4 regions of the Cupriavidus sp. CP313 genome follow, and region 1 is predicted to be linked to each of the others. Evidence: predicted binding sites of a transcription regulator. Region 1 holds the regulator's gene; each other region holds the start of a gene.
What was found. The regulator LexA, encoded in region 1, represses DNA repair genes until DNA is damaged. The targets are predictions, from matches to a motif close to ACTGTATNNNNATACAGT.
Positions count from the first base shown of each region.

Region 2: a site for LexA is predicted at 1,890-1,907, ahead of ACW4E8_RS03925 (ATP-dependent helicase). Genes of this name have one in related genera too.
Region 3: a site for LexA is predicted at 2,132-2,149, ahead of ACW4E8_RS15710 (DUF2471 family protein). Genes of this name have one in related genera too.
Region 4: a site for LexA is predicted at 2,129-2,146, ahead of recA (recombinase RecA). Genes of this name have one in related genera too.

Region 1 is NZ_JBSVZB010000008.1:73,197-77,402, reverse strand. It holds gene ACW4E8_RS13820 (hypothetical protein) at 189-497, shown strand; tRNA gene ACW4E8_RS13815 (tRNA-His) at 605-680, shown strand; gene ACW4E8_RS13810 (hypothetical protein) at 772-1,116, shown strand; gene ACW4E8_RS13805 (hypothetical protein) at 1,156-1,326, opposite strand; gene lexA (transcriptional repressor LexA) at 1,437-2,090, opposite strand; gene ACW4E8_RS13795 (asparaginase) at 2,348-3,340, shown strand; gene rpsF (30S ribosomal protein S6) at 3,459-3,833, shown strand; gene priB (primosomal replication protein N) at 3,911-4,206, shown strand, end outside.
Region 2 is NZ_JBSVZB010000002.1:358,742-362,947, reverse strand. It holds gene ACW4E8_RS03925 (ATP-dependent helicase) at 1-1,841, opposite strand, end outside; gene ACW4E8_RS03920 (TlpA disulfide reductase family protein) at 2,001-2,537, opposite strand; gene ACW4E8_RS03915 (SoxW family protein) at 2,649-3,158, opposite strand; gene ACW4E8_RS03910 (hypothetical protein) at 3,307-3,909, shown strand; gene ACW4E8_RS03905 (LysE family transporter) at 3,993-4,206, shown strand, end outside.
Region 3 is NZ_JBSVZB010000010.1:40,834-45,039, reverse strand. It holds gene ACW4E8_RS15725 (tetratricopeptide repeat protein) at 1-753, opposite strand, end outside; gene ku (non-homologous end joining protein Ku) at 750-1,655, opposite strand; gene ACW4E8_RS15715 (DUF2188 domain-containing protein) at 1,779-1,964, opposite strand; gene ACW4E8_RS15710 (DUF2471 family protein) at 2,166-2,456, shown strand; gene ACW4E8_RS15705 (glyoxalase superfamily protein) at 2,617-3,201, shown strand; gene ACW4E8_RS15700 (hypothetical protein) at 3,216-3,551, opposite strand; partial or broken gene ACW4E8_RS15695 (H-NS family nucleoid-associated regulatory protein) at 3,647-3,790, opposite strand; gene ACW4E8_RS15690 (hypothetical protein) at 3,977-4,206, shown strand, end outside.
Region 4 is NZ_JBSVZB010000002.1:109,674-113,879, reverse strand. It holds gene ACW4E8_RS02720 (sensor histidine kinase N-terminal domain-containing protein) at 1-1,305, opposite strand, end outside; gene ACW4E8_RS02715 (response regulator) at 1,361-2,050, opposite strand; gene recA (recombinase RecA) at 2,287-3,354, shown strand; gene recX (recombination regulator RecX) at 3,456-3,932, shown strand; gene ACW4E8_RS02700 (DUF2889 domain-containing protein) at 4,076-4,206, shown strand, end outside.

The DNA of each region.
Region 1 (4,206 bases):
GCAATGTCCCTCAGGCACAAGTATCGCTTCGCGCATTTGCGGCATGAACCCTGCAGAGGTAGGGGCTGTGCACAGCATATTTGCACGAGCGATCAACGGCGTGCGCGAAGGTGCCAGCCGGGCTGGGCTCCCTGATCGACGGCCGTGATACGATCCCTCGAATTGCCCCAGGCGAGACAAGGCATGGTATGCGGACCGATGCCGGCAGGGGGAGCAGCGTGGAAAAAGCAAACGTGGAAAACGAAGCGCCGTTCGGCGTTGTCTATGAAGACTTCAGAGTGGTCTGGGTTGCCGAGCAACTGCAGGACGGCAAATGGACGGCACGCTACTGCTGGCACCCCGGCACTTCAGAAGCCGCTGGCAAGGCGTTGCAGGAAGCTGTGCTGAATGGCAAGTCGCGCCGCCTGTTGGGGCAGTTCGATACCGAAGCCGAGACCGTCGAAGCCATCAAGCAGGCAGTGCTGCTTGAGGCAAAGTGGAGCCCGTCCCGAACCTGAGCTTTCCTCTCAAAAAAAATTGTGCGGGATACTAGCCATCCCGGGAAACTGTTTGTATAATCTTGTTTTTCGTCGATCAGCAACGTAACGCGCTGATGACCTCTACGGTGGCTGTAGCTCAGTTGGTAGAGTCCAGGATTGTGATTCCTGTCGTCGTGGGTTCGAGTCCCATCAGCCACCCCAAAGCATTTTCCAAAACGGCGCCTCGCGAGGGCGCCGTTTTGCATTCCCCGGGGGTGGTATGTCTGTTCGAGCGGCAGTGATTGGCGTAGCGATGGCAGCCATGGTGGCAGGGTGTGCCACCGGTACTTCTGAAAAGGACATTCGCGCGCGTGCGCCTATGCGCTTGTTCACGCCTGCCAAGATGGGCGATGTTGCGAAATGCCTTCGCAACAATCTGGGCGATGACGCCGCGGTCGTCAACTATCCGGCGAAGAGCCAGACTGAGATTCGCATCGGCCAGACCACGTCTGGCGGTGAATACCAATACGCCTATCTGATTTCGCTGACGGCGAAGCCGGATGGTACGGCGCTGGAGCTGCGCAAGAGCGATACGTGGTTCCCGCAGCTGACACCGCAAGAGCTGGAAGCAGAAGCCAAGGCGTGCGCGCGTAGCTGAGGGCAGGGCCCACGGCTACGCGGGCTGCACCCGTAGGGTTCAGGCAGCCAGCTTTTCGGCGGTTTCGAGTTCAAGCATGCGGCAGATCGCCGCCATGCTGCCGACCATGGTGCGTCGCTGCGTACCCTGGTAGACGCGTACGCCCTTGCTCTGGCGGAACGGCACGGGCTTGACCGGGCGACGGGCGGCGACTTGGTGGATTTGCGGCATGGTGGCACCTCTTTTAGGCAAAGCGGGGTCAACACCCGGCAAGCCGGGCGGCGTCTGCAAAGCAATGGAAGCGGGTGGGCCCGCGCAGGCGGTTGGCCTGCGGTGCCCGGCTAGAAGCCGGAGGATCGGATCAGCCCGACGGCGATGCCTTCCAGCGAGAACTCCTCGCCAGGCTCCACGATGATGTTGCTGAAGTCCGGGTTTTCTGCGATCAGTTCGATATGGCCACCGCGCCGCTGCAGGCGCTTGACGGTCACGTCATCACCCAGGCGCGCCACCACGATCTTGCCGTTGGCGGCTTCGCTGGCGCGGCGCACGGCCAGCAGGTCGCCATCGAGGATGCCGGCGTCGCGCATGCTCAGGCCGCGCACGCGCAGCAGGTAATCAGGGCGTTCGTCGAAGACCGAGGCGTCGACCTGGTACTGGCGGTCGATATGCTCGGCGGCGAGAATCGGGCTGCCGGCAGCAACACGGCCCACCAGCGGCAGCGTCAGCTGCATCACGCCGGCCATCGGCAACGAAAACTGGTCGGGCATTTCCGAATCGCTGCGTGCCACCTTCAGGCGGATGCCACGTGAGGCGCCCGGGGTCAGTTCGATCACGCCCTTGCGTGCCAGGGCCCTCAGGTGCTCTTCTGCGGCATTGGGCGAGGAGAAGCCGAATTCTGCGGCGATCTCGGCGCGCGTGGGCGGAAAGCCGGTATGGCGGATCGTGTTGCGGATCAGATCGAAAATCTGCTGCTGCCGGGGTGTCAGGGTCGCCATGGGATCGCCGTTCCGTGCAGGGCCACGGGGATTCCGGGTAAGGGATCGGTCGATCCTTTATCCTGCATCCGGCTGGCCAGGCACTGTATGTTTAAACAGTATGCTGTGATTTTATACAGTATCGGCCTGAGCGCAAGCAGAATTTTTGGGGCGAGTCGCATGGACGGAATGTGGATCGCCAGCGCGGGCCGGCGGCGAGGCGGGGCGCGCCCGTTACAATCGGCATTCCTGTTTTCCCACTTTCTTTGCACGCCCCCATGACCCAATTGCCTCGCATCGTCGTACTGGCCACCGGCGGCACCATCGCTGGCGCGGCCGGCAACTCCGCCAGCAGCGCACGCTACCAGGCGGCGACCGTGCCGGTGTCGTCGTTGCTGGCAGCGGTGCCCGCGCTGCAGTCGGCGGCCCGCATCGAAGCCGAGCAGGTGGCCCAGGTCGACAGCAAGGACATGACCTTCACGCTCTGGCAAACGCTGGCGGCGCGGGTTGAGCACTGGTCCGCGCAGCCCGACGTGGCCGGCATCGTGATCACGCACGGCACCGATACGCTGGAAGAAACCGCGATGGCGCTGCACCTGACGCAATCGTGTCCGGTGCCCGTGGTGATGACGGCGGCAATGCGTCCGTCGACGTCGCTGTCGGCCGATGGTCCGCTGAATCTGCTGGATGCGGTGCGCGTGGCCGCTCATCCCGATGCGCGCGGCAAGGGGGTGCTGGTGGCGCTGAACCAGCAGATCCACGCTGCGCGGGATGTGGCCAAGGCCCACACGTCGGCAGTTGACGCCTTTGTCTCGGCCTGCGGGCCGCTGGGTTTCGTGCAGGATGACTACGTGCGCTTCGCCCGCGCGCCGCGCGCGGCCTGGGTGATCGGGCCGATGCCGGCGGCGTGGCCGATGGTGGAGATCGTGGCGAGCTACGCCCAGCCGGGCAGGGTGGCTGTGGATGCGCTGGTCCGCGCGGGCGTTGCCGGGCTGGTGGTGGCTGCCGCCGGCAATGGCTCGGTGCATGAGGTACTGGCCGAGGCGCTGGCCGATGCCGCTGCCGCGGGCGTGGCCGTGGTGCGCAGTTCCCGCACCGGGGCCGGCCATGTGGCGATTCCGCCCCAGCTCAGCCCGGCGGATGGGGCTTTTGTTTCCGCAACGGACCTCAATCCCTATAAGGCGCGCGTGCTGCTGGCCCTGGCGCTGGCAGCCGATGCAGGGCTGGCGCGAGATCCGGCAAGGCTGCAGGCCATGTTTGCCAACGCCTGATTTGCCTGTGTAAACAGCGGCTTGCGCACTTGCTGCTATGCGCGCTATAATTTAAGGCTATTCAACCTTGCCACACCGGACTCGTGACGCCCGGGTGGCTAATCCAGAAGGAGCGTCAATGCGTCATTACGAAATCGTCTTCATCGTCCACCCGGACCAGAGCGAACAAGTGCCGGCCATGATCGAGCGCTACAAGCAGCTCGTGACCTCGCAGAACGGCAACGTTCACCGCGTGGAAGACTGGGGCCGTCGCCAGATGGCTTACATGATCCAGAAGCTGGCCAAGGCTCACTACGTTTGCCTGAACATCGAATGCGGCAAGGAAACGCTGGCTGAACTGGAACACGCGTTCAAGTTCAACGACGCCGTCCTGCGCCACCTGATCGTGCAGACCAAGAAGGCCGAGACCGCACCTTCGCCGATGATGAAGGAAGTGCAGCGCGAAGAAGCCCGCAAGGCCGCGCAAACGACCACCGAAGGCCAGGCCGCCTGAGTGCGGACTGCGGTGCGCGCCATGGCTGACAGCGTCGGCCACGGCAGCATGGATTGCAACCAGCAAGAGGTCCCGCGTTGAACCAGCTTCGGCTTGCCGCCACCCTGGCGGAACGCGATGCCCTGCGCTATACCCCGGCCGGGGTCCCCGTCGTGAACTGCATCCTGCAGTACAGCGGCGAGGCCGTCGAGGCGCAAACGCCGCGGCAGGTCGAGTTTGCAATCGCAGCGATGGGGATCGGACAGCTTGGCCAGCGTCTGGAGCGGTTACCGCTCGGCACGCTGCTCGACTGCGAAGGATTCCTGGCCCGCAAGCACCGCAACAGCAAGGCTCTCGTCTTTCACATCACTGGATGTAAAGCATTCGAAAAGGA
Region 2 (4,206 bases), on a different contig from region 1:
TCTTCCTCGATCTCTTCGGTGGTGCCGGTCGCCAGGTCGCTCGGCATGCAGCCGTCGACCGCATTGAGCACGTACACCGCCTTCCACTCCTGGCCCTTGGCCGAGTGGATGGTCGACAGGATCAGGTAGTCCTCGTCGCGCGAGGGCACGCCGGATTCGTCGCTGGAGGCGCTGGGCGGGTCCAGCGTCAGTTCGGTCAGGAAGCGCTCGCGCGCGCCGTAGGTGGCGGCGATGCGCTCCAGCTGCTGCAGGTCGGCCTGGCGCGCGGCGGCATCGTCGTGCAGGCGCTCCAGGTGCGGCGCGTACCAGGCCAGCACTTGCTCGAACTCCGACGGCCACGGCGAGGTGGGTGCCATCAGCGCGCGCGCCAGCGCCAGCAGGTCGGCCCAGGCGGGTGCGGCGGCCGGCGGCGGCTCGAATGCTTCCAATGAGAACAGCGGCTCGGTCGCCAGCGCCAGTGCATCCAGCACGCGCGCCGCGGTCTTGGGGCCGATGCCGGGCAGCAGCTGCAGCGTGCGGAAGCCCGCCATGCGGTCGCGCGGGTTTTCCAGCCAGCGCACCACCGCCAGCGCGTCCTTGACGTGGGTCGATTCCAGGAACTTCAGTCCGCCGAACTTCACGAACGGGATATTGCGCCGGGCCAGCTCGATCTCTACCTGCGCGCTGTGGTCGGCGGCGCGGAACAGCACCGCCTGTGCCATCAGCGTCAGGCCGGCCTCGCGCCGTGCCAGCACTTGCTCGACCACGTAGCGGGCCTGGTCGGCCTCATCGTTGACCACGATCACGCCGGGCTTTTCGGCCGAGGCGCGCTCGGACCACAGGTCCTTGGTATAGCGCTCGGCCGCCAGCCCGATCACGGCGTTGGCGGCCTGCAGGATCGGCTGCGTCGAGCGGTAGTTCTGCGACAGCGTGACCTGCTGCGCGGCCGGCGTGAACTGCGCCGGGAAGTCCAGGATATTGCGCACGGTGGCGCCGCGGAAGGCGTAGATCGACTGCGCGTCGTCCCCCACCACGGTCAGGCCGCGGCCGTCCGGTCGCATAGCCAGCAGGATCGACGCTTGCAGCGCATTGGTGTCCTGGTATTCGTCGACCAGCACATGGTCGAAGCGCGCGCCCATGTCCTGTGCGATGGTGGGCTCGGCCATGGCCTGCGCCCAGTACAGCAGCAGGTCGTCATAGTCCAGCACATGCTGCTTCTGCTTGGCCTCGACATAGCCGGCGAACAGGGTGCGCAGCGCATCGGCCCACATCGCGTAGCGCGGGAACTGCTGCTTGAGCACGTCTTCCAGCGGCGCCTGGGTGTTGACCACGCGCGAGTAGATCGCCAGGCAGGTTTCCTTCTTCGGGAAGCGGCTGGTGGTCTCCGACAGGCCCAGGTCGTGGCGCACCACGTGCATCAGGTCGGCGGCATCGCCGCGGTCGCTGATGGTGAAGGCGGGCGACAGGCCCAGGGTCTCGGCGTATTCGCGCAGCAGGCGCGCGCCGATGGCGTGGAAGGTGCCGGACCACTGCAGTGCCGCGCGCCCCGCGCCGGTCTGGGTGCCCAGCGCCTGGTCGACGATGCGTTCGACGCGCCGGCCCATCTCGGCCGCGGCGCGGCGCGAGAACGTCAGCAGCAGGATGCGGCGCGGATCGGCACCGGCCAGCACCAGGTGCGCGACCCGGTGCGCCAGCGTATTGGTCTTGCCCGAGCCGGCGCCGGCGATGATCAGCAGCGGCGCGTCGCTGCCATGCGCCACCGCGGCGCGCTGCTCCGGGTTGAGCCGGGACAGGTAGGCGGGGACGTCATCGGCTTCAGGGACGGCCGCGAGGTCGGCGGCGGGGGCTAGGTCCAAAGTCACAGGCAGGGCTCGGGGAAGGCTCGGAAAACTCAGAAAAGGCTGGCGCAAACTGTATATCCATACAGGGGTGTCGCGCAACCTGCTGCCCTGGCGATCGTGCGTAAAAACAAAAAAAGGTGCTCGATGAGCACCTTTTCGCTGCGGTTGCCGCTGGGAGCGTTACGCGGACTTTGCCAGCGCGCCATCCAGCAGCTTGTGCAGGGCATCCCACTCGGGCTCGCCCACATAGCGCTTCAGGATGCGGCCGTCCTTGTCGACCACGAAGGTGGTCGGCGTCAGCTGCACATTGCCGAAGGCCTTGGCCGCGGTGCCGTCGGAATCCATCGCCACCTTGAACGGCAGGCCGCGCGTCTTGGCGTAGTTCATCACATACATGGGCGGATCGTAGTTCATCGCCACGGCGACGAATTCCAGCCCCTTGCCCTTGAACTGCTCATAGGTGCGGACCATGTCCGGCATTTCCTTGACGCAGGTGGCGCAGCTGGTGGCCCAGAAGTTGATCATGTAGACCTTGCCCTTGAGGTCCGCGGTGCTGACCTTCTCGCCCGACAGCAGCGTGAAGGTGGCCGCCGGGGCCGTATTGGCCGGCGACAGCGCGCGGTAGCCGAACCAGCCCAGCAGCGCGAGCACGACCACGGCCACGACGATGGGCCAGGGCTTGCGGGAGGATTGGGTGGCAGGGGCAGCAGTGGTCATGGAATCCGGGTCAGGCAGGTTCGGTCAGCAATGGGACATTCTAATGCCGCGGGCGTTCGCGCGCTGCGCGGGGCCGGGCTGCGGCAATCTGCCGCAAGCACCCCAATCCATTCAGCGCCGGGTGGCGATGGCGGCGCGTGCCTGGTCCAGCGCCTGTTCCAGGTAGGCGCCGTAGAAATCCGGCTGCATGCCGCGCAGCGGGCCGGCGGCGGCGCGGCCCTGGCGGTCCAGGAACAGCACCGTGGGCGCCACCCGCACCTGGTGCGCCCGGGCCCAGGCGCGCGCGGTGGTCAGGCTGCCGTCGGCATCGCGCAGGGGGGTGTCGGCGGTCATGTCGAGCTCGCGCACGGCGATCTCGCCGGTGGCGGCCTGCGGGCCCAGGTAGTTGCGGCGCACCGCGTCGCAATAGCCGCAGCCCGGCATCGACACCAGCACCACCAGCGGCTCGCCGCGACGCGCGGCCTCGGTGCCGTGGGCGGCCAGGTCGGTGGCCGGCGGCAGGTGGGCGGGGCTGGCGGCGGCGGCGGGCATGCCGGTCGCGGCTGCCAGCAACGCGCTCGCGGCCACCCAGCGCAGGCTGGTGATGGCAAAGGCGTGGCGGGCGATGCGGGCGGCAGGCATGGCTGGAACGTGGGGGCAGGGGGATAGTGGGAGCGGCGCAGCAAGCACTGGCGCGCCGCTTCCGGGATAATACCGGTTTCCGCCCGCAGGCGATGGCGCCCGCCAGCGCCGCCCGCAGCCTGTGCGCGCCGTCCCCCATAGATTCCCGATGCGTCTTGTGCCGCCCCCGCTGAGCTTTCCTGCCGCTGTCCGCCGGCCGCTGCTGTGCCGTGCCGCCGTGCTGGCATTCGCCCTGTGCGCCTGTTCGCCGCGCTATGACTGGCGCACCATCCAGTCCGGCGAGGGCGCCTATGCCGCGCTTTATCCAGGCAAGCCCACCAGCGCCGCGCGCGATGTCACCATTGCCGGGCGCAAGCTGCCGATGACGATGGAAGCCGCGCGCGTCGATGACACGCTGTTCGCCGTGGGCGTGGTGACGCTGCCCGCCGATGACGAAGCCCTGCGGCGCGAGGCGCTGGCGGCGATGCAGGCCGGCCTGCTGGCCAACCTTGGCACGCCGTCGGGCGAGCCGCGCGCGCGGCCCGTCACCGTGATGAGTGCCGACCGTCCGGGCCGCCCGATTGCCGGCGTGGAAGTGCAGGCCAGCGGGGTGTCGCCGCAGGACCAGTCGCCGCGCCGGCTGACGGCGCGCCTGGTGGCCGTGGGTACGCGCGCGTACCAGGCGGTGGTGCTGGAATCGGGCGATGCCGCGCGCGACGCGCGCCAGGCCGAGCAGGTGGAGCAGTTCCTGGGCGGATTCCACCCGTTCTGACGCGCCGCGCTGCAGGAAAGATTGTTTGTGCCGTGGCTGCGGGATCGTGGCCCCGGCATGGTTGTCGTCAAAGGAGAGTTGGGATGCGTTGGGAAGTGTGGTTGGCTTATTTCGCCGCGTGCTGGGTGATCGCCGTGTCGCCGGGGTCGGGCGCGGTGCTGTCGATGAGCCATGGGCTCTCGTACGGGCTGCGCAGGACCACCACCACCATCTTCGGCCTGCAGGCCGGGCTGGTGATCGTGCTGCTGGTGGCGGGGGGCGGGCTGGGCGCGCTGCTGCTGGCCTCGGAGCAGGCCT
Region 3 (4,206 bases), on a different contig from region 1:
GTGTCCCGCGATGTCGTAGAGGCGTCCGATATTGAAATGCGCATCCGCGTTTTGAGGGTCAAGAGTCAGACAGTCCTGGTAGGCCCTCATTGCTCCTTCACAATCGCCGGTGTCTTCGAGCGCGAGGGCAAGGTTGAACAGCAAGGCGGTGCTGGACGGAAATTGAGTGCGCGCCTCCGCAAGAACGCTTAACGCTTCAGTGCAATTTCCCTGATCGCATAGCAGTGCGCTGAGGTCCAGCCATGCCGCATGCATGGACGGATCAAGTCTTATCGCATTTCGGTAAGCACTTTCCGCTTCGGCTACGCGATGATGGGCCTCATGCTCCCTGCCTATCTCATAGGAGTCATAGGCATCATTGGAGCCAACTTCCGGATGCGATACAACGACGGCATCTCCGGCACGCTGAGCAAGGTCAAATCGCAACTGTCCGGAGTCGGCAACCCATTCAGCCCCATGTGAGCTAGCTATAACGTCGTTTCCTTCCGCACGCAGAGACATGGCCGACGTTGGGCGGCCGTGCGAGAGGGATTTTGTTCGGAGCAGGGACCTCCTTATGCGACCGGAGGAGATATTGGATTGGCGCAGTGCCTGCGCGGTGCGAAGGACAACCAGGTCTCGAAAACTGAACCGATACTCGCCGCGGTCGCCTCGGGCAGGTGCGACCACCCCAGCCACGACCAGCGACATGACCGCGGAGCGCGGTATGCCAACGATCTCGATGACGTCGCGCATCGTATACGAACGCATCATGCTTGCTTTTTGCTGGACCGCTTTGCCGGCGTGGCCGGCGTGCTCTCCGCTTCTGCGCGCTTGGCAGTGCGCCGGGCTGGCGCCTTGCTTTCCTTGGCGGTCTTGGCGACCGCCGCACCCGCTTTTGGAGTACCAATGCTTTTCCGAAGCGCTTCCATTAGGTCGATCACCTCCGCGCCAGTGACGGCGTCATGAGTCTCGGCAACGGTGATGTCCTTGCCCTCGATCTTTCGGTCTATCTGGGCAAGGACGCGTTGCTTCTCTTCATCTGTGTACTCGGCGGGATCGTAGCCTTCAACCGAATTCTGCTCGATGAGTTGCTCGGCCAGCGATAGTTCAGCGTTCGAGACATCGACAGTCTCGACATGTAGTTCAGCCATGGATCGGACCTCGTCGGCGTACAGAAGCTGCTGCAATATCAGCCCGTCATCACTCACGCGTATCTGGACCATGTACTGCTTGCCCTTCCAAGACCATTTCGCAAGTGCGCATTTCTCCGTGGCGCGCATGGCTTCCGAAAGCAAGCTGTAAGGCTTGGCGCCCCTTTTGTCAGGCCCGAGGTAATACGCCTTGTCGTAGTAAATCGGGTCGATCGCCTTGAGCGGCATGAAAGCGACAATGTCGATCGTATGCTGGGCAGCTTCCTCCAACGCCTTGAGCTCATCCGAGGTGAACAATACGTATTTGTCCTTCTCGAATTCGTAACCCTTGACCATGTCGGCGCGATCGACGACGACGCCTTCCTTCTGGCAGATGTACTGCTGCCGAAGCCTTGACCCGCACCCTGCGTGTAGCAAGTTGAAACTGAGAGCGGCCTTGCTCTCTGTGGCGGAAAAGACCTTTACGGGAATGGAGACCAAGCCGAAACTGATCGAGAGCGAGGCGATGGAGCGCGCGGCCATTTGGAACTCCTAGCGGCGAGACACTATCAGCGTAGTTAACAGAGCGGCTGGACGCCGTAGGCCGGCGCCGCATTACTGGATCAGCGCCCGCCGACGGGCAGCGGCCGCTACGCGAAATGTGCGCTAAGTGCCAGTTTCGAGGGTGCCTGCTCTAGCCCTTGATGTCCCGGGGGTCGTGGCCGTAGGTGTGTTGCGTTCCCTGAGTTTTCCGTCGCGGCCGCGAATGAAGAGCTCGGCCTTGTCCCGCTTTGCCCTTTCGGTGCCGGCCTTGATTGCATCCTCTTGGTTTGCGAAATCTTGGCCCTCCATCTTACCGCCAACCTCAACCCGCCAGGCTCCTTCGCTTGTTCGACATGATCGTCTCCAGAAATGCTGGCGTGAGTCACAGTGGCGGTATCGGTCGTCGTCCTAGGTATCCGGTCGGGTGGTGGGGATCTCTACCAGGTGGCTCTTGCCGAGGTTACGGATCTCCTGATACTGTATGAATGTACAGTATCAGGAGATCAAGCCATGGAGCTTTTGCAGGTGGCCGAGCAGGCGGTCATTGAGGCGCTGCCTCCAATTATTCGACGTCACCGCGAAAGCGGGCATTTAACTTGGCACTTGCTGCATCAGATCGAGGCAGAGGTGCTTGCAGATGTGGCAGCAAGCGGCAAGCACAATCCGCAGGTGTTGCGCATGATGCGAGCACCCGCGGTTCTGCAGTATCCGAAAGACGAGCGGCCCGCTTCCTTTGTCGGGCATGACGTTGTTCCCATTGTGTTTGCTGCGATCGCTGCCGCGTGGCAGCGAGTGGATTGACGGCCTGGTCCCCTGGACAGCTTGTGCCATAATCCCAGCCATCGGCGCATGCCTGCGCCGGCCGCCCACGAGGCAAACTCGTTTCGACGGGATGGCGCTTCCCTTACGATCTTCGCGCAGGAACGACTAGTGGGCTGTCGATTCCAGCGTGGAGACCGAAATGCCGAAAGCTCCGACCGCGACGCTCGTCGCGAATCTAAAGCGTAGGGCAAAGGAACTCGCCCGTTCGGGCAGCATTTCCCATTCCGAAGCACTGGAGCGCATGGCAGCCGAGGCCGGCTACCGAGACTGGCACGCCCTTCTTCAAGCGCACTCAGCCGCGGCGTCGCCGCCGGCAACCGAGCCGATATCGGTGTTGCCTGTAGATCCCAAGCTCCGTCCCGGATTTGATAGCACGCCCAATGACGAGCGCGATGAGGAGGAGATCCTTGCGTGGTGGGATCGTCCCTATGCGCTTACGCTGCCGGATGGCTCTCTCGAAGTCCGTTGCCTTGACGGCGGCGCGTGGGATCGATCGACCTGGTACGGTGCCGCGCCTGATATGGCCAGCGCTATGAAATTGGCGGATGAGAAGCTCGCGCGCTGGCGGGAGGCCCGCGAGCGTCCGTCAACGATGCTGGATGGGGACTTGATCTGTATCGTGCGAATGCCGTCGCGGCCTCGCGAGGGCATCCAGGTCTTGGCCGAGGTGGCAGACTTTTCTGCAGCGCAAGAATGGCTGCGGGAGCATGGCTACACTGGCTGACTAGCCGCGGGACGTCAGATGCTGATCTCGCACTTGCCAGCCAGGGGTACCGGTGAGGCCAGAGTGGAGATAAGCGTATAGCCCGGATACTTGCGTTGTGCTGACTCGGTAAGCTGCGAGATCGCCTCGGCTTGCGAATCCGCCTCGACGATAGCGTGGACGGGCTTGATGACGTCCATGGTCCCGTCCTTGCGTAGAACTCCAGCCACCATGAATCTCGTGGGCTGCGTCACCTGCCAGATCGTCTGACTAGCATAGCCGTCCGCGTGAAAGGCGGTGGCCGCAAGAGCAAGCACCACTCCTGGCAGGGTTGGCCAGCACCTCAGTTGCATCTTGATCTTCGTATTCATGACAAGAGATGTTGTTCAGGTACTAGACATCTAAACACGGTGGATGGGTAACCGAGCAAGCCCGGTGATACGGTTAGGCGGTCAGAAACCGTTCGCGGTTCGTCCCCAAGCCATGCCGGCGCGCGGCCGCGATCGGACCAGGTCTTGCCGGTCTTGGGATCCTAATACATCGGGGGAAGGCCGCCGCCAAGCTTGGCTTTGGTTTTGCCAGCGCCGGCCGGGCGGCCCTCGGCGCTTCGTGCCCGGGTGGTTCGCTTCTTGTGCCCGGTCGAACTCCCCGATCGAGGTAAGTCGTCGAGGCGCAGGTGTTCTCGGCGCCTCTTGGTTGAACTGGGTTTCGGTTGCTACGCTCACGCCGATCATTGCTAATATCGGCATGTGTGTGGGGTTTGGTAGGCCCGAGGGCGCCAGGGAGGGCGCGAACAATGAAGCGACGATTCTTCCTGCTGCTGTGGTGGGCCGCGACCCTGTGGCTGGCCGTGGTGGCATTCGGCTGGTGGTCTTGGTTTTCGAAGCACGGGAGTTGGCCGGAGCGCTCGACGCTTCTTCCGTACGACTATGTGTACGAAGGATTCATGCGCACGCGGGTTTATCCGCTCGTGGCCATCGCGATCGCGTATGCCGCGTGCTTCATCGGGTATGGGAAGCCGTACCG
Region 4 (4,206 bases), on a different contig from region 1:
GGCGAACGGCTCGAAGGCATCGGCGCTGACGCGCACCGTGGCATGCCCGCCGCGCGGCGTGTAGCGGATGGCGTTGTCGAGCAGGTTGTTCAGCATCTCGGTCAGCATCAGGCGGTTGCCCTGCACCATCACCGGATGGTCGCCGGCATCCAGGCCCAGATCGATGTCGCGCGCCCAGGCCTGCGGCAGCCAGTCCTTGACCACCTCGCGCGCGAGCGCCGCGAGATCCAGCGCTGCCATGCCGCCGGTGCCCGCCAGGTTTTCCATGCGCGCCAGCGACAGCAACTGCGTGACCAGGTGCGCGGTGCGCTCAGAGCTGCCGGCGATCTGCGCCAGCGAGCGCCGCAGCTCTTCCGGCGACTGCTCGCGCTGCGCCAGCTCGGCCTGCATGCGCAGGCCCGCCAGCGGTGTCTTCATCTGGTGCGCGGCATCGGCGATAAAGCGCTTCTGGGTCTGCACCGACTGGTCCAGGCGTGCCAGCAGGTCGTTGAACGAACCCACCAGCGGCGTGATCTCCTGTGGCGCGGCGCGTTCGTCGATCGGGCTGGTATCGCCGGGGTTGCGCGCGCGGATGCGCTGCTGGATCGCGGTCAGCGGCGCCAGCCCGCGCGACAGCCCGAACCACACCAGCACCACCGCCAGCGGCAGGATCACGAACTGCGGCAGGATCACCCCCTTGATGATCTCGTTGGCCAGGCGCGCGCGCTTGTCCAGGGTCTCGGCCACCTGCACCAGCACCGGCTGGGTGCCGCTGACCTGCTTCAGGTCGATATAGGTGTAGGCCACGCGCACGTCGTTGCCGGCCACGCGGTCATCGCGCAGGGACACCAGGCCCGCATGGCCCTGGTCCTCTTCGGACGGCAGCGGCAGGTCGTGGTCGCCGGCGACGTATTCGCCGCGCTTGCCGACCACCTGGTAATAGATGTTGTCGGTCTCGTCGGCGCGCAGGATCTCGCGCGCCGACAGCGGCAGCTGCAGCGTGATGCGCCCGTTGACCTCGCGCACCTGCTGCGACAGCACGATGGCGCTGGCTTCCAGCGCGCGGTCGAAGGGCCCGTTGGCGATCGACTTGGCCACCAGGTAGGTCACCGCGATGCTCATCGGCCAGAGCAGCAGCAGCGGCGCCAGCATCCAGTCGAGGATCTCGCCGAACAGCGAACGCGGCGCCGGATGCGCGGTGCCGTCCTCCAGGTGCGGCAGTGCGTCGGCCAGGTCCTGGTCGACGGCGCCCGGGGGCGGGGCGGCGGAAGGAGGGGGTGGCGCGGCGCGGGGCACGCGCCGCCAGGGCAGTCGCAGCAGGCTCATCTCGGCGGTTTGCGCTCAGGTCGGTCGCTTGGCCTGCGGTGGCGTCGGGCGGGGATCAGTCGTGCGCGGCCACCGCCGGCTGGAATTTCTCCAGGCAGTAGCCAAGCCCGCGCACGGTGGCGATGCGGATGCCGCCGACTTCGATCTTCTTGCGCAGCCGGTGCACGTAGACCTCGATGGCGTTGTTGCTGACTTCCTCGCCCCACTCGCACAGGTGGTCCACCAGCTGCTCTTTCGATACCAGGCGGCCGCTGCGTGTCAGCAGGATCTCCAGCAACCCGATCTCGCGCGCGGACAGGTCCAGCATCTGGTCGTTGAGATAGGCGATGCGCCCGACCTGGTCGTAGGCCAGCGGCCCGTGCCGCATCAGCGTGGCGCCGCCGCCGGCGCCGCGCCGCACCAGCGCGCGCACGCGCGCTTCCAGTTCGGACAGGGCAAAGGGCTTGGCCATATAGTCGTCGGCCCCCAGGTCCAGGCCCTTGACGCGCTCGTCGACGCTGTCGGCAGCGGTCAGGATCAGCACCGGCAGCATGGCGCCGCGCGCGCGCAGGCGCTTGAGTACTTCCAGCCCGGACATACGCGGCAGGCCCAGGTCCAGGATCAGCAGGTCGAAAGTCTGGGTCGACAGCGCGGAATCGGCTTCCAGGCCGTTGGTGACGTGGTCGACGGCATAGCCAGAGTGGCGTAGCGAGCGCGTCAGGCCGTCGGCCAGCACGTCGTCATCTTCGGCGATCAGAATGCGCATGGTTGTCTCCACCGTGGCCGGCATAGCCGGCGCCGGCGCGCAATCAGCGCAAGCGGCGCGATGGGGCTTGCCAAGCATACTGTTTTTTTATACAGTACCCGCACGTTCCGCTGGGGCTGCCCGGGGAGACCCCCTGGAGAGCGGCCGCGCAGACAGCCGGGCCGGCGCTGGAGCCGGAAAATGCCGGTGCCGCGCCACATGCGGCCTATTTATACACCATTGATTCAAGGACGACCATGGACGACAAGAAGGCAGGTGCCGGCGTGAGCGCCGAGAAGCAGAAGGCGCTTGCCGCCGCGCTCTCCCAGATCGAGAAGCAGTTCGGCAAGGGCTCGATCATGCGCCTGGGCGACGGCGAGGTCGAGAAGGACATCCAGGTGGTATCCACCGGTTCGCTCGGCCTGGACATCGCGCTTGGCGTCGGCGGCCTGCCGCGCGGCCGCGTGGTCGAGATCTATGGTCCGGAATCCTCGGGCAAGACCACGCTGACGCTGCAGGTCGTGGCCGAGATGCAGAAGCTGGGCGGCACCTGCGCCTTTATCGACGCCGAGCACGCGCTGGACGTCAGCTACGCCAACAAGCTGGGCGTCAATGTCGGCGACCTGCTGATCTCGCAGCCGGACACCGGCGAGCAGGCGCTGGAAATCACCGACGCGCTGGTGCGCTCGGGCTCGATCGACCTGATCGTGATCGACTCGGTGGCTGCGCTGGTGCCCAAGGCCGAAATCGAAGGCGAAATGGGCGATTCCCTGCCCGGCCTGCAGGCCCGCCTGATGAGCCAGGCGCTGCGCAAGCTGACCGGCACCATCAAGCGCACCAACTGCCTGGTGATCTTCATCAACCAGATCCGCATGAAGATTGGCGTGATGTTCGGCTCGCCGGAAACCACCACCGGCGGCAATGCGCTGAAGTTCTACGCCTCGGTGCGCCTGGATATCCGCCGCATCGGCTCGATCAAGAAGGGCGACGACGTGATCGGCAACGAGACCAAGGTCAAGGTGGTCAAGAATAAGGTCTCGCCGCCGTTCCGCGAAGCCTTCTTCGACATCCTGTACGGCCAGGGCATTTCGCGCCAGGGCGAGATCATCGACCTGGGCGTGGACGCCAAGATCGTTGAAAAATCCGGCGCCTGGTACAGCTACAACGGCGACAAGATCGGCCAGGGCAAGGACAACGCGCGCGAATACCTGCGCGAGAACCCGGATATTGCCGACGAGATCGAGAACAAGGTGCGCGCGGCACTGGGCGTGGTGGCCATGAACCCCACGGCGGCGGCTGCCACGGCAGTAGCGGTCGAGGACTGACCGCGCCAGCGGCCATTGCGCCATCCGGAAGGCCGGGGCATCGCCGATGCCCCGGCCTTTTTGCTTGGCGCGGGCCCCCCATTCACAGATTCCGGCAACCCATGGCAACCCGTCCCCCGCTTTCGCTGAAGGCCCGTGCCGTCGGCTACCTGTCGCGCCGCGAGCACAGCCGTGCCGAGCTGGCGCGCAAGCTGGCGCCGCATGCCGAGTCGGCCGAGCAGCTGGAGCAGTTGCTGGACGCGCTGGAACGCGAGAACTGGCTGTCGAATCAGCGCTTTGCCGACAGCCTGGCGCACCGCCGCGGCGCCCGCTACGGCACCGCGCGCGTGATGCAGGAAGCCAAGACCCACAAGCTCGGCAGCGAGCAGCTGGGTGATCTGCAGGAGCGGCTGCGCGCCACGGAAGTGGCGCGCGCCCGTGAGGTCTGGCGCAAGCGGTTCGGAGCACCACCCGACACGCCCGAGGCGCGGGCCAAGCAGATCCGCTTCATGGTGGCGCGCGGGTTTTCGCGTTCGGTGGTGGGCAAAATCATCCAGGGTGCGGACGAAGACTACGGCGACGAGGGTGGCGAGGCCTGATGCGCCATGGTTGGCCGACAATCCCGCCGCGACAGTTGCTGCGCAAGGATGTTCCCGGCCAAAGCGGCGCGGCATGTTAAACTCCCCCGGTTTTCGGTGCTCCGGCACCGCCGTTCCCCAGCCCCCGTATTTCCAGCCTGGCCATGCCTCTGTCCCAGCCCGTCAACCGCTCCCAGCGTCACCGTCGCGCCATTACGGCCGAGGCGTACCAGAGAGAGGACGGCTTGTGGGATATCGAGGTGCGCCTGACCGACACCAAACCTCGCGACATCGA